4 regions of the Buttiauxella cochleicola genome follow, and region 1 is predicted to be linked to each of the others. Evidence: predicted binding sites of a transcription regulator. Region 1 holds the regulator's gene; each other region holds the start of a gene.
What was found. The regulator PhoB, encoded in region 1, activates phosphate uptake and scavenging genes when phosphate is short. The targets are predictions, from matches to a motif close to CTGTCATAAAACTGNCNNAT.
Positions count from the first base shown of each region.

Region 2: LVQ79_RS17385 (esterase-like activity of phytase family protein) is a predicted target of PhoB. The motif match lies at 2,027-2,046, and genes of this name have one in related genera.
Region 3: pstS (phosphate ABC transporter substrate-binding protein PstS) is a predicted target of PhoB. The motif match lies at 1,689-1,708, and genes of this name have one in related genera.
Region 4: acuI (acrylyl-CoA reductase (NADPH)) is a predicted target of PhoB. The motif match lies at 1,481-1,500, and genes of this name have one in related genera.

Region 1 covers NZ_JAJSOU010000003.1:72,129-75,309, reverse strand. Annotated here, with positions in the region: gene phoR (phosphate regulon sensor histidine kinase PhoR) at 225-1,532, opposite strand; gene phoB (phosphate response regulator transcription factor PhoB) at 1,555-2,244, opposite strand; gene sbcD (exonuclease subunit SbcD) at 2,436-3,181, shown strand, end outside.
Region 2 covers NZ_JAJSOU010000013.1:135,068-138,248, forward strand. Annotated here, with positions in the region: gene LVQ79_RS17380 (LysR substrate-binding domain-containing protein) at 1-589, shown strand, start outside; gene LVQ79_RS17385 (esterase-like activity of phytase family protein) at 624-1,982, opposite strand; gene LVQ79_RS17390 (methyl-accepting chemotaxis protein) at 2,141-3,181, shown strand, end outside.
Region 3 covers NZ_JAJSOU010000002.1:414,018-417,198, forward strand. Annotated here, with positions in the region: gene pstC (phosphate ABC transporter permease PstC) at 1-312, opposite strand, end outside; gene pstS (phosphate ABC transporter substrate-binding protein PstS) at 433-1,473, opposite strand; partial or broken gene rluF (23S rRNA pseudouridine(2604) synthase RluF) at 1,744-2,466, opposite strand; gene LVQ79_RS04230 (MFS transporter) at 2,786-3,181, shown strand, end outside.
Region 4 covers NZ_JAJSOU010000008.1:185,936-189,116, forward strand. Annotated here, with positions in the region: gene LVQ79_RS13080 (helix-turn-helix domain-containing protein) at 1-194, shown strand, start outside; gene acuI (acrylyl-CoA reductase (NADPH)) at 308-1,282, opposite strand; gene LVQ79_RS13090 (ABC transporter substrate-binding protein) at 1,542-2,528, shown strand; gene LVQ79_RS13095 (ABC transporter ATP-binding protein) at 2,538-3,181, shown strand, end outside.

The DNA.
Region 1 (3,181 bases):
TAAAACGCTTATAGCGAATGAAGGCAAGAAGGGATCCAAAAACCAGATTGATATACTTAAATTAACCATGAAAGCAGAGGATTAGTTTATCCATCAGAAATGATTATGGTCGTTTATATGGTTAAAATATCACCAACTGAGGGTTTTTGATTTACATCTGAGTAAAAAAAAGACAGACCAGAAGACTGGCCTGTGGAAAGTTATTTTGACACGGTTTGAGTAAGCTACTCTGCCTGAATGGCTTTCTCGTTAACAATGAGACGCTCAGGCAGTACAAAGGAAAACGTCGTTCCTATACCCAGTTGGCTTTCGATATGGAGCCGCGCATCGTGGTGGCTCAAAGCATGTTTTACTATCGCCAGCCCCAGTCCACTGCCACCGGTTTGCCGTGAACGCGCTTTGTCGACACGGTAGAAACGCTCGGTCAATCGCGGAATGTGTTCAGCTGAAATGCCAGGCCCTGTGTCTGCAACACTAAAGCAGGCACCACCGGCAATCCTTTTCCAGCTCACCGTAATATATGTGCCATCTGGCGTATGGTTTACTGCGTTGTATACGAGGTTCGAAATCGCACTGCGCAATTGTTCTTCATTACCAAACACTTTCAGGGTTGAGTCGATATCAAACTGTAACGTCTGTCTTTGCTGGCTGAGGGTTTGCGCTTCGCGCTCCACCACACGCAACATCAGTGGCACATCAATCTTTTCATTGAGCACCATCGCCGGAGCCGCTTCAATTTTTGACAGCGTGAGAAGCTGCTTAACCAGCCCTTCCATACGCGAGGTTTGTTCGCGCATCGTGCCCAGCGCTTTCTCGCGCAGCGGGCCTTCAAGGGTTTGGTCCTGCATCATTTCCAGGTAACCTTGCAGCACCGTCAATGGTGTACGGAGTTCATGGCTAACGTTGGCAAAAAAGTTACGGCGTGCCCCTTCAAGTTGGTGCATCTGAGTCACATCACGCGCCACCAGCAGCCACTGTTCGTCGCTGTAAGGCATTACGCGAAATTCCAGATGACGGCCATTGTTGAGCACGAGAGTCAGCGGGCGAGCAAAATCTTTATGTGATAAATAGCGGGTAAATTCAGGGTAACGCAGCAAGTTAAGGATGTTTTGCCCGTTATCATCCGGCCAGCGTAAGCCCAGCAACTGTTGAGCCAGGCCGTTACACCAAAAAATCGTCCCTTCTTCAGTGGTAAGCACAACCGCATCGGGCAATGATTCCGCACCGCTACGAAAGCGCTTAATCAGGTTACCTAACTCTTTGCGGCGTTTTTTATTACGCAACTGCATCTGGTGAAGGCCGTAGAGCAACGGATCCCAGCTCCCCCGCCCTGGCGGAGGCGTCATGCTGCGATCAACCCACAACCACCACGACAAACGCAGCAAATTCCAGAAATGCCAAACCAGCAGCCCAGTGACTGCCAGTAATAAAAACCAGGGTAAATGGCCAAAAATAAGGCCTAAAATGACGGCAGGTATACAACAGAGCAGCAGCTCCAGTACCAGCCTTTTCCATGACAACCGTTCCAGCACGCGTCACTCTCCTGATAAGGAATTAAAAGCGGGTTGAGAACCGATAACCCGTACCGCGTACTGTTTGTACCATTCTGTCATGCCCACTATGTTCGAGCGCTTTGCGTAACCGCCGAATATGTACGTCCACCGTTCGGTCTTCGACATACACATTGGTGCCCCATACATGATTGAGCAATTGTTCACGGCTATACACCCGCTCCGGGTGCGTCATAAAGAAGTGTAATAACTTAAACTCGGTTGGCCCCATATCCAATGGGTTTTCACCGGCCATGACGCGGTGCGACGACGGATCAAGTGTTAGCCCCTGCATATCGATCACTTCTTCTACTGCCATAGGAGAAATACGACGCATGACAGCTTTAATGCGTGCCACCAGCTCCTTCGGGGAAAATGGCTTTGTAATATAATCATCAGCCCCGACTTCAAGACCACGCACACGATCTTCTTCTTCGCCACGCGCTGTCAGCATCATCACCGGGATCTCGCGGGTCAATGCTTCACGTTTCAGATGTTTAATAAACTGAATACCAGAGCCGCCTGGTAGCATCCAGTCCAGCAAAATCAGGTCAGGAAAGGGTTCAATCAGCAGATTCACTGCGCTGTCATAATCTTCCGCTTCTACAGGTTGAAAACCGTTTTGTTCGAGCACAAAGCTCACCATCTCACGGATTGGAGCTTCATCTTCTACGACTAAAATACGCTTCGCCATGATTCGCCCTGCTCAAGGAATAATTATTGTTGTTTCAATGCGGCGCCATTATGCGTCAGATTTATGACAGATTTATGAAAAACATGACTGTTTGATGACCCATCACTTTGATTTATGACACAGAGACATATGCCGTTTTTTGCCTCGTCCCCTTATAATCGGGACTTCATTTTTAAGCCACCGGACAGGTCATGCGCATAATTCACACATCAGACTGGCATCTAGGTCAAAATTTTTATACCAAAAGTCGCGGTCCTGAGCACCAGGCTTTTCTTGAATGGCTGCTCAACGCTGTCGTTGAAAATGATGTGGATGCCATAATCGTCGCGGGTGACATTTTTGATACCGGCTCGCCGCCAAGCTATGCGCGAGAATTGTATAACCGCTTTGTGGTGCAGCTTCAGGCGACGGGATGCTCGCTCGTGGTGCTGGCCGGAAACCATGATTCCGTCGCGACACTTAATGAGTCTCGCGAACTCATGGCCTGCCTGAACACATATGTGATTGCCAGCGCCCGCCATGATACCAGCCAGCAAGCTATTGTTCTAAAATCCAAAAGCGGTCTTCCCGGTGCGATTCTCTGCCCTATTCCATTTTTGCGCCCACGCGATATTCAAAATAGCCAGGCGGGGCTGTCCGGCCATGAGAAACAGCGTTCATTAATGGAAGCCATCAGCGAGCACTATCAACAGTGCTATCGCGCGGCCTGCGATTTACGCGCTGATGCCAGGCTGCCAATTATCGCTACCGGGCATTTAACTACAGTAGGCGTCACCAAAAGCGATGCGGTACGCGACATCTATATTGGCACGCTTGATGCTTTCCCGGCGCAGCATTTCCCGGATGCCGATTACATCGCGCTTGGCCATATTCATCGTGCGCAATTAATTGGCGGCACCGAACATATCCGTTACAGCGGTTCACCTATTCCGCTTAG
Region 2 (3,181 bases), on a different contig from region 1:
CGCAGCTATTGCTAAGCTGAGTATTTCACGGCCCGAAATACGCATAAAAATTATTGAAGGTGTCAGCGGAGAGTTATTACCGCGACTGGTTTCTGGTGAACTGGATTTTTTAATTGGTCGATTATCGGATATTAGTTCCAGTGCTGTAGTTTCTCAGGAAGCCTTATTTAGTGAAAACGCGATAGTTGTCGCCCGTAAAGGCCATCCATTGGAACAAAATCTACACATATCCCTTGAAGAATTAAAAAAGGAAGCATGGATATTACCGCCAATTGAAACCACTCTACGTAAACAATTTAATAATACATTTTACAATGAAAATATCGATCCGCCCCATGCCACTATCGAGACTGTTTCATTCTTTAATATATTATGGCTTTTAAAAAAGACTGACTTATTAGGTATTCTGCCACATTCCATCGTTACGGATATTACTTATAGTAATGATCTTGTGCGCTTGCCGTCATTTGAACCGCTGGTTCTTGAGCAGATAGGTATTTCCAGGTTGATGGGAAGTGAACTCTCACCTGCTGCAACGGCGTTGGTGGAGTCCATTCGAAATGTAATGGCAAGTTCATCGGCAGAATAAGTAAAGGGCAACGTAGTCGTTGCCCCTGTAAAAACTACTTTAACGCTTCCGGTAGCTTAATAACCCAAAGCTCATTTTGTGACTCGGGTTTTTCCAGCGGTTTTAAGGATATTTTTGTCGCGACTTCTTTTCCTTCGCGAGTTAAATGCCCTTTGCCATCCACTTCGTAATCGTCGGCTTTTTTTGCATCGGCATCAGGGTTTTCCAGCACCGGCTGTAAACCGAAATCATTGTCGTTAATCACCGCAATAGTTTGGTTATCAATCAATGTCATCCCTTCGGCTTTTTCCTGCTGCCAGCCCAGTTTGCGCAAGTCGACGACTTCTTTTTTCTCCGCCAGTTTGATGCCACGCGCTTTCAATTGTGCGGCGTCGTCAAACTCGGGTGCTTTGTCTTTATCAAACGAACTCAGATCGCTGGCCTGGCTAAGATCAACCACATAAACCAGGTTGCGCATGACTTTGTTTTTGTCGCCACCCTGCTCAATCAGCAACAGGCGGTTGTTATCCAGTGCGACGATGTCACCAATTTTAGCGTCTTTGGCTTTCTTATAGACATCTACGTCAATCGGATAACCGTACATTTCCGTTTTGCCGGTTTCCGGGTTAAAGCTCACCAGACGGGTAAACTGTGCGCTGTTTTTGCTTTTCCCGTCGATATCCAACGTACTTTGCACGGCGGCGATAATACGCCCGTCGGGCATGCGTGTAATCCCTTCAAAACCACGGTTAGCCTGACGCCATTTGATAATATTCGGCAAGCCACCCGCCACACCCTGCTCACCTTGTTCTGCTTGCGGGCCATATTTTTTGAGGATTTTGCCATTAGCGTCGATATTGATGATGAACGGGCCATATTCGTCACACAACCAATAACCTCCCTTGCCATCCGGGGTGATCCCTTCGGTATCCAGGCCACGTTTATCACTCGATAACTGCTGCAAGGTATCGCTCAGAGCGATTTCGTTGGTTGCACCAATCAAGCCTTCCGGCAGCGGTAAACCGCTGATAGGGCCATTCTCATCATGTAACGCATGTGCATCGGTAGCCTGGGCTTTGCCATCAGCAACGCGGATGGTCATCAGTAATGGTGTAAATTTCGGGTTGGCAAAAATCTTCGAGTCTTTTTTACCGGCTTTCGGGGAATCGGCATTCGGACCGCGATCCGTCACCGTAGCAAACACCAGTGCATCGCCATCTTTACGAATAAATTGCAGCCCCGAACCCACGCCAACCGGTAAACCATCCGGGAAGTTGCTGGCATAAGCCCCGTTGTATTCAACATGGTCACCTTGCGGAAATGTGACAACGTAACGGTCAACCTGCGGTTGTGCTGCCTGACTTGCCAGAGGAAATAAAGAGGTCAATAACAGCGCAAATGGTTTTAATTTCATGATGTTCGCATCCCTTATTTTGGTCATCGATTTATAAAGCAGCCTTATGACAGAAATATGACGAAAATAAGTCCGCTAAATTTCTCGCCCCGAATGCCGATAACCCACAAGCACTGGCTGAAACGAGTCAGGTTTATTTCTAACGATAAGGGTATTTTATGTCCGTAAGGCGTTTTTCTATTTTAGTTTTCAGCACATTGCTGCTTATTTTCTTAGCCAGCACAGCCTCCAACATCTGGTCACTCACCCGTAGCAACCAATCTCTGGATAATGTAAATCGCGAAATCCGTGTGGTGTTATCGGTAATCGACCCAATCAACCACAGCCGCACCATGCGTGTTCGTGCCATGGAAGCGTTAGAAGAGCGTGAACAAGGGTTAAACGATCAGGGGCAACAGGCACTCAACGGCGCACAATCGGTACTTGAGAAGGCAAACGCCGCATTTCAGGCTTATCTTGAGGAACCTAAACAACCAGGTGAACAGGTCTTGACTGATTCCTACCAGAGCGCGTTTGTGAATTATCGTGAGCAAGGCTTACAGCCCCTGCTGGATGCTGCCCGCGCCAATGACATTCCGCGTGCTCGTGCACTAGTGACATCCACCCTGCCACAGCTGGATAAACAATTTGAAGTCGCACTGGATAAATTACTGGCATTCCGCCAGCAGTATGCGCAGCAGCTCAACAAAGATGCTCAATCTGGTTTCAAACAGAGCCTGATGAGTATCGCGATTTTTGCACTGATCTTCGCCGTTATTCTCGGTGCCGTGTTCTGGCTGCTAAAAAAACGGGTACTCAACGAACTGGATAAAGCCAAAGAGCATTGCACTGAAATCGCCAGCGGTATGTTGCATACGCCGATTGTTGCCAGTGCCAATGACGAGATTGGTGCGATGATGCGCGAGCTTGAGCAAATGCGTGTATCACTGGCAAGCATTATTGGCCAGGTGCGTGAGTCCAGCCAAACCGTGGCATACGCCTCCGAAGAAATTGCCGCCGGTAACACCGACCTTTCTGCACGCACCGAAGAGCAAGCGTCATCGCTGGGTGAAACTGCGGCCAGCATGGAACAGCTAACCGTGACGGTGAAATCGACTTCCGACAATTCTCACCAGGCAAATAAGCTGGCAAATGGCATGTTGATAGCCGCCAATGACGGCAACGAGATTGTTAGCGAGGTGATTGATTCAATGCGTAAT
Region 3 (3,181 bases), on a different contig from region 1:
CGCCAGCTCCGTAAGGAACAGAGCAATACCAAAACTCACAGGCACAGCAATCAACAGGGCAATAAACGAAGTCACCAGCGTGCCGTAAATCGGAACCAGTGCACCGTAAATATCGTTAGGAGCATCCCACTCTTTGGTCCATAAGAACGAGAAGCCAAACTTCTGAATACTCGGCCAGGAGGAGATGATCAGGGAGATGATGATGCCGCCTAGCAGAAATAGCACAATCAGCGCAGCCAGTTTTACCAGCGCACTGAAAATGACATCACCTTGTTTACCAGGGGACTTGAACGTCGGCTTACTTACCGCCATAGCTTACTCTTTAAGTTAAATATATTTCTTACAACATGTCGGATGTCGCTAACACTAATCCGACCTATGAAATCAGTTGTAGGGCGGATAAGCATAAGTGCCATCCGCCTTTTTCGTTAATTAATAAAGCGCCTTACCGGAGCTGTCTTTCACGTTGGTCTTCCATGCCGCACGAACCTGCTCAACCACAGCGTCTGGCAGGGCGGCGTAATCCAGGTCACTCGCCTGTTTTGCACCGTCTTTATAAGCCCAGTCGAAGAACTTCAGTACTTCAGCACCTTGCTCTGGGTTTTTCTGCTCTTTGTGAACCAGGATGAAGGTTGTGGACGTGATTGGCCACGCAGCGTCACCTTTCTGGTTAGTCAGATCCTGAGCAAATGATTTGCTCCAGTCTGCACCCTTCGCCGCATTGGCAAAGTTCTCTTCAGAAGGCGCTACTGGTTTACCATCAGCAGATACCAGTTTGGTATAAGCGAGGTTGTTTTGCTTAGCGTAAGCGTATTCAACATAGCCAATTGAACCAGGCAGACGTTGAACGAAGGCTGCGATACCGTCGTTACCTTTACCGCCCAGACCCGTTGGCCAGTTTACCGTTGAGCCCGCACCGATTTTGGTTTTCCACTCTTCGTTTACTTTCGCCAGGTAGCTGGTGAAGACGAAGGAAGTACCGGAACCATCAGCACGACGCACAACTGCGATATTCTGCTGTGGCAGTTTCATGCCTGGGTTGAGTTTAGCAATTGCTTCGTCATCCCATTTTTTGATTTTGCCCAGGTAGATGTCACCCAGAGTTTTACCATCGAGCACCAGCTCACCAGATTTCACGCCCGGCAGGTTAACTGCCAGAACGACACCGCCGATAACAGTTGGGAACTGAAACAGCCCTTCTTGTTGCAGTTTATCGTCAGACAGCGGAGCATCAGATGCGCCGAAATCTACAGTGTTAGCAATGATTTGTTTAACGCCACCGGAGGAGCCGATACCCTGGTAATTTACTTTGTTACCAGTTGATTTATTGTAGGTATCTGCCCATTTGGCATACACCGGCGCAGGGAATGTTGCACCGGCACCAGTCAGGCTTGCAGCGGCGTTTGCGCCAAAAGCAGTCAGGGATAAGGTCGCGGCGACAACAGTTGCGACAGTGGTACGCATAGCTTTCATAGTGTCTCCTGCAGAGGTGATATACCCCTCATACTTCAAATTGCAGATGCGTTGGCTGCACTCTCTCACCCGAATCACTTAGTTCACTAAGCTCATCGGGATTCGTTCTTTTGCCGCCTTCCTGCAACTCGAATTATTTGGGTATTAACGTAATTCATTGTTTAGTGGATGCAGGATAGAAAATAGGACAGTTTGGTGACAGTTAAATGTACGAATTATGACAGTTTTATGACAGGCGATTTTGCAACCAAGTTACGCCTGTCACATTGCAGATTCTGAGCCCTCAATCCGTCTCAATAATTCGCGTTTTTCCTCGCAGCTCAAATGGCGTGATTCCCCTAATGCCAGGCCTTGCAGGTGGATATTCATGATGCGGACACGTTCAAGCCGGGTCACTTCATAACCGAAATATTTACACATCCGGCGGATCTGGCGGTTCAGCCCTTGCACCAAAATAACACGAAATATCAGCTCAGATTCTTTCGTCACATTACAGTGTTTGGTTACCGTGCCAAGTATCGGAACGCCCGCGCCCATTCCAATAATAAACTCGTCAGTTATCGGCTTATCGACGGTGACCACATACTCTTTTTCATGATTGTTACCGGCACGCAGAATTTTATTAACTACATCACCGTGGTTGGTCAGTAAAATGAGCCCCTGCGAATCTTTATCCAGACGCCCGATAGGGGAAACGCGTTTGTCGCTATGAATGAGACCGCTGATGTTATCGCGCACACTCTTTTCCATTGTAGTGATGATGCCCACAGGCTTATTCAAAACCATCAGCACGAGATCGTTGTCATCACGCGGCACAATAAGCTGACCGTTTACCTTCACCACATCACCGGAAAATACCTGAGCGCCAAAACTAGCCAGGCTGTCGTTAATAAACACTTCGCCCTGCTCAACGTAACGATCGGCCTCACGGCGGGAGCAGATACCGCAATCGCTAATGTATTTATTAATTCGTATGGGTGAATCAGTGGGCATTTTGCGATGCGTTTTATTCAAATTTTGCATAATTACCATTAACCCATCACTTAAAAAAATGTGACACACGTCACATACGCTACCCGTTAGGGGTAGATTACCCACAAAAAATTGAGATTAATCACAAATAAAAGTGAAACACAGGTTCATTATCAACACATAGTGTGATCTGCATAACAAAAACAAGTCCAGGATGGGCCAAACCAGAATCCTCGACGTCTTCTGAAGCGCCGCTGATTTTTATCTCCTCTGAATTATTTATTTGCCTGCTGCCTTGCAGCGGTCAGGCCACTTATTGCTTGAAAAACGGGGATTCATTATGCGCAAAACAGGCCACAAGCGCTGGTTTATGCTGTCACTGGTGACATTAGGCACCATTCTTTGCTATTTAACCCGAAATACTATTTCTGCCGCAGCGCCAACATTACAGAGCGATCTGCACATTACCACCCAGCAATATTCTTACATTATTGCGACATTCTCAGCGTGCTACACCATTGCACAACCTATTGCCGGTTATCTGCTTGATACATTGGGTACAAAAGTGGGTTACACCATTTTCGGCCTGATGTGGGGCGTGTTCTGCATTGGTGCGTCATTCGCGACTGGCTGGAAAGGCCTGGCAATGTTCCGCGGCCTCGGCGGTTTCGCCGAAAGTGCGATGATACCTGCTGGTTTGAAATCAGTAACTGAATGGTTCCCGGATACTGAACGT
Region 4 (3,181 bases), on a different contig from region 1:
TGAGAAAAGGCGCGACTTTACATGCCGCCTGGCGCATGTATCGTGGTCTATCTCAAGAGGCTGTGGCGGAAGTGCTCGGCATCTCTCAAGCGGGTGTAGCAAACATGGAGAAACGTGCTAAACCTCAGCGTTCCACATTAGAAAAACTCGCTGAATTGTATAGATGTCGCGTTACCCAGCTAATTGATGACTGATAAAAAATCTGGGCCAATGGAGTGTCTCCTGGATTGGTCGGGGAAAGGGATAACTACAACAAACTATCTCAATTTTTATCCTTATTGAGATAGTTTGTGAAAGAGATGAGAGCTTACTTCACCTTCACCAGCGTCCGCCCCTGAACCGCATTATTCATAATGTCATCGGCAAATTTAGGCGCTTGCTCCATGCTAATCTCGGTCGTTGCCGTCTCATAGAAACTCTCCGGCAACAATTCGGCCAGACGCTCCCACGCGGCAACTCGGCGCTCAATCGGCGCACTAACCGAATCAACACCTTGCAGGCGTACGTTACGCAGAATGAATGGCATCACTGTCGTTGGCAGTGAGAACCCACCCGCAAGGCCGCAAGCCGCGACACAACCGGAGTAGTTCATCTGTGCCAGCAGTTTGGCGAGTACATTTCCACCCACGGTATCAACCGCACCAGCCCATACTTGTTTTTCCAGTGGGCGAGTTTCAGCAAATTCACTGCGTGGCAGAATGCGGTTGGCACCTAACTGGCGTAGGTAGTCGTGAGTGGATTCACGACCAGAAACTGCTACAACCTGGTAACCCAACGCATGCAGCAGAGCGATTGCTGTGCTGCCCACGCCGCCGCTGGCACCGGTCACAACCACTTCGCCGCTTTCTGGTGTAATACCTGCATCTTCCAGCGCCATCACACACAGCATCGCGGTAAAGCCTGCGGTGCCAACGATCATCGCTTTACGTGCGCTAAGGCCGGCGGGCAGTGGAACCAGCCATTCGGATTTCACACGTGCTTGTTCGGCAAGGCCACCCCAATGGTTTTCACCCACACCCCAGCCCGTCAACACCACTTCCTGACCTGCGCTGAAATTAGCATCATCACTACTCGCCACGCGCCCTGCGAAATCAATCCCCGGCACCATCGGGAAGTTACGGATGATTTTGCCTTTGCCGGTGATCGCCAGCGCATCTTTATAGTTCAGGCTTGACCACTCAACATCAACCAGCACATTTCCCAGATCGATTGCTGGCGCAGAGATTTGTTTTACCTCGGCCTGAGTCTGACCTTCAACTTGTTCAAGTACGACTGCTTTCATGATGGATCCTCATTCGTTGGGCCGGGTATTCCAGCCTAATTGTTTCTGATGCCCAACACGGTATACCCGAAGCAGCTGAGAATAAAGAATACCAACAATATTCATGTGTAAATGGCTGCTTTTTAGCAGGTTATAAGATTTTCATATTTTAACTTTTGACCCTACCACTCGTATGTTTGAAACAAAAGTTTCCAACCGTTGTGACAAAAGTTTCACATATGCCCATTGGGCAGTTTTAGCCCCTTCTGAGGAGATAAGCATGCGCGTCATTCGACTTACAACCGCTGTAGCACTGGTACTGGCAAGTGCGCATGCAGCCGCACTGGATAAGCTAAAACTGCAACTTGACTGGATGCCAAATGGCGGTGATAAAGCCTTCGTTTTTGTCGGTGTTCAAGAAGGTTTTTACGCAGCAGAAGGGCTGGATGTCACCATTTTACCTGGCCGTGGCAGCAGCGACACGCTGACGAAAATTGCTTCAGGTGCAGCTGATGTGGGCACTGGCGGCATTGCTTCTTTAATGATGGCGCAAGCTGAAGGTGGCATTCCAGTGAAAGCCATCATGAGCATTTACTCAAAACAGCCTGATGCGATTTACTCGTGGCAGGGAAGCGGCGTGACCGATATGAAAAGCCTGAAAGGCAAAACGCTTGGTATCCCGACGTTCTCTGCATCTAATGCGTTGCTTCCTATCATGCTGGAAAAGAATGGTGTTGATCCCGATAGCGTAAAACAGATCAAAGCTGACCCAGGCACGCTGGTGCCAATGCTGGCACAGGGGCGTGTTGATGGCGTGGTGGTGTGGTCAACTAATCGCCCGAGCATTGAAGCGACGCTGACTCAGGTAGGTAAAAAACCGCTTGAACTGGCCTGGACCGATTACGGCCTTGATGGCTACGGCCTGTCCTTCTTTGCCTCCGATAAGCTCATCAAAGAAAAGCCGGATGTTGTAGCGCGTTTCGTCCGAGCTTCCAAAAAGTCTATCGAATTTAGCCTGGCGCACCCGGACAAAGCCGCCGCTGACCAAAAAGCGATGGTGCCTGAAGCCGATGTCGTGATGCTGGAAGCTGATTTCAACGTTACAAAACCGCTGATTAACAATGACATTAGCCAGCGCGACGGCCTGGGCCAATTCGACCCGACGCTTCTGAAACACACCTGGGAGTGGGTGGCGAAATCAATGAAATATCCGACCGATAAAGTAAACCCGGAAACCCTGGTTGACCGTAGTTTTTTCGCTAAATAAGGGAATGTCATGCAGCCTGTTATAGAGCTTAGTCATGTTAATCAGACATTTATATCTGCTGATGGCACCAGAGTTACGGCACTTGATGAGGCGAATCTGACGCTGCGCCGCCATGAATTCGTCTCATTTATTGGCCCATCAGGCTGCGGGAAATCGACCATTTTGCGTTTGATTGCCGGGCTTTTGAAACCGAGCAGTGGCACCATTTCGGTGTATGGCAAACCAGTGACCGAACCACGCGATGAAATGGGGTTTGTGTTCCAGAAACCGACGCTGCTGCCGTGGCTCACCGTGCTCGATAACATCACGTTTCCGATGAAACACAAATATGGCCGCGTGGATGCTAAAGATATCGCGCGTGGGCATGAATTGCTGGAAATGACAGGGCTGACACAGTTTGCCAATAAGCGCCCGGCGGAACTTTCAGGCGGTATGCAGCAGCGTGTTTCCATTGCTCGCTCTTTGCTGCATGACCCGGATATTTTGCTGATGGACGAACCGTTTTCCGCTCTTGATTCGCTGACACGCGATGAAATGAGTTTTGAGTTGATGCGTATCTGGAATGAACGCCCAAAAACAGTGCTGTTTGTTACCCACTCAATTCAGGAGGCGTTGCTACTTTCTGACCGCATCGTGGTGATGAGCGCGCGCCC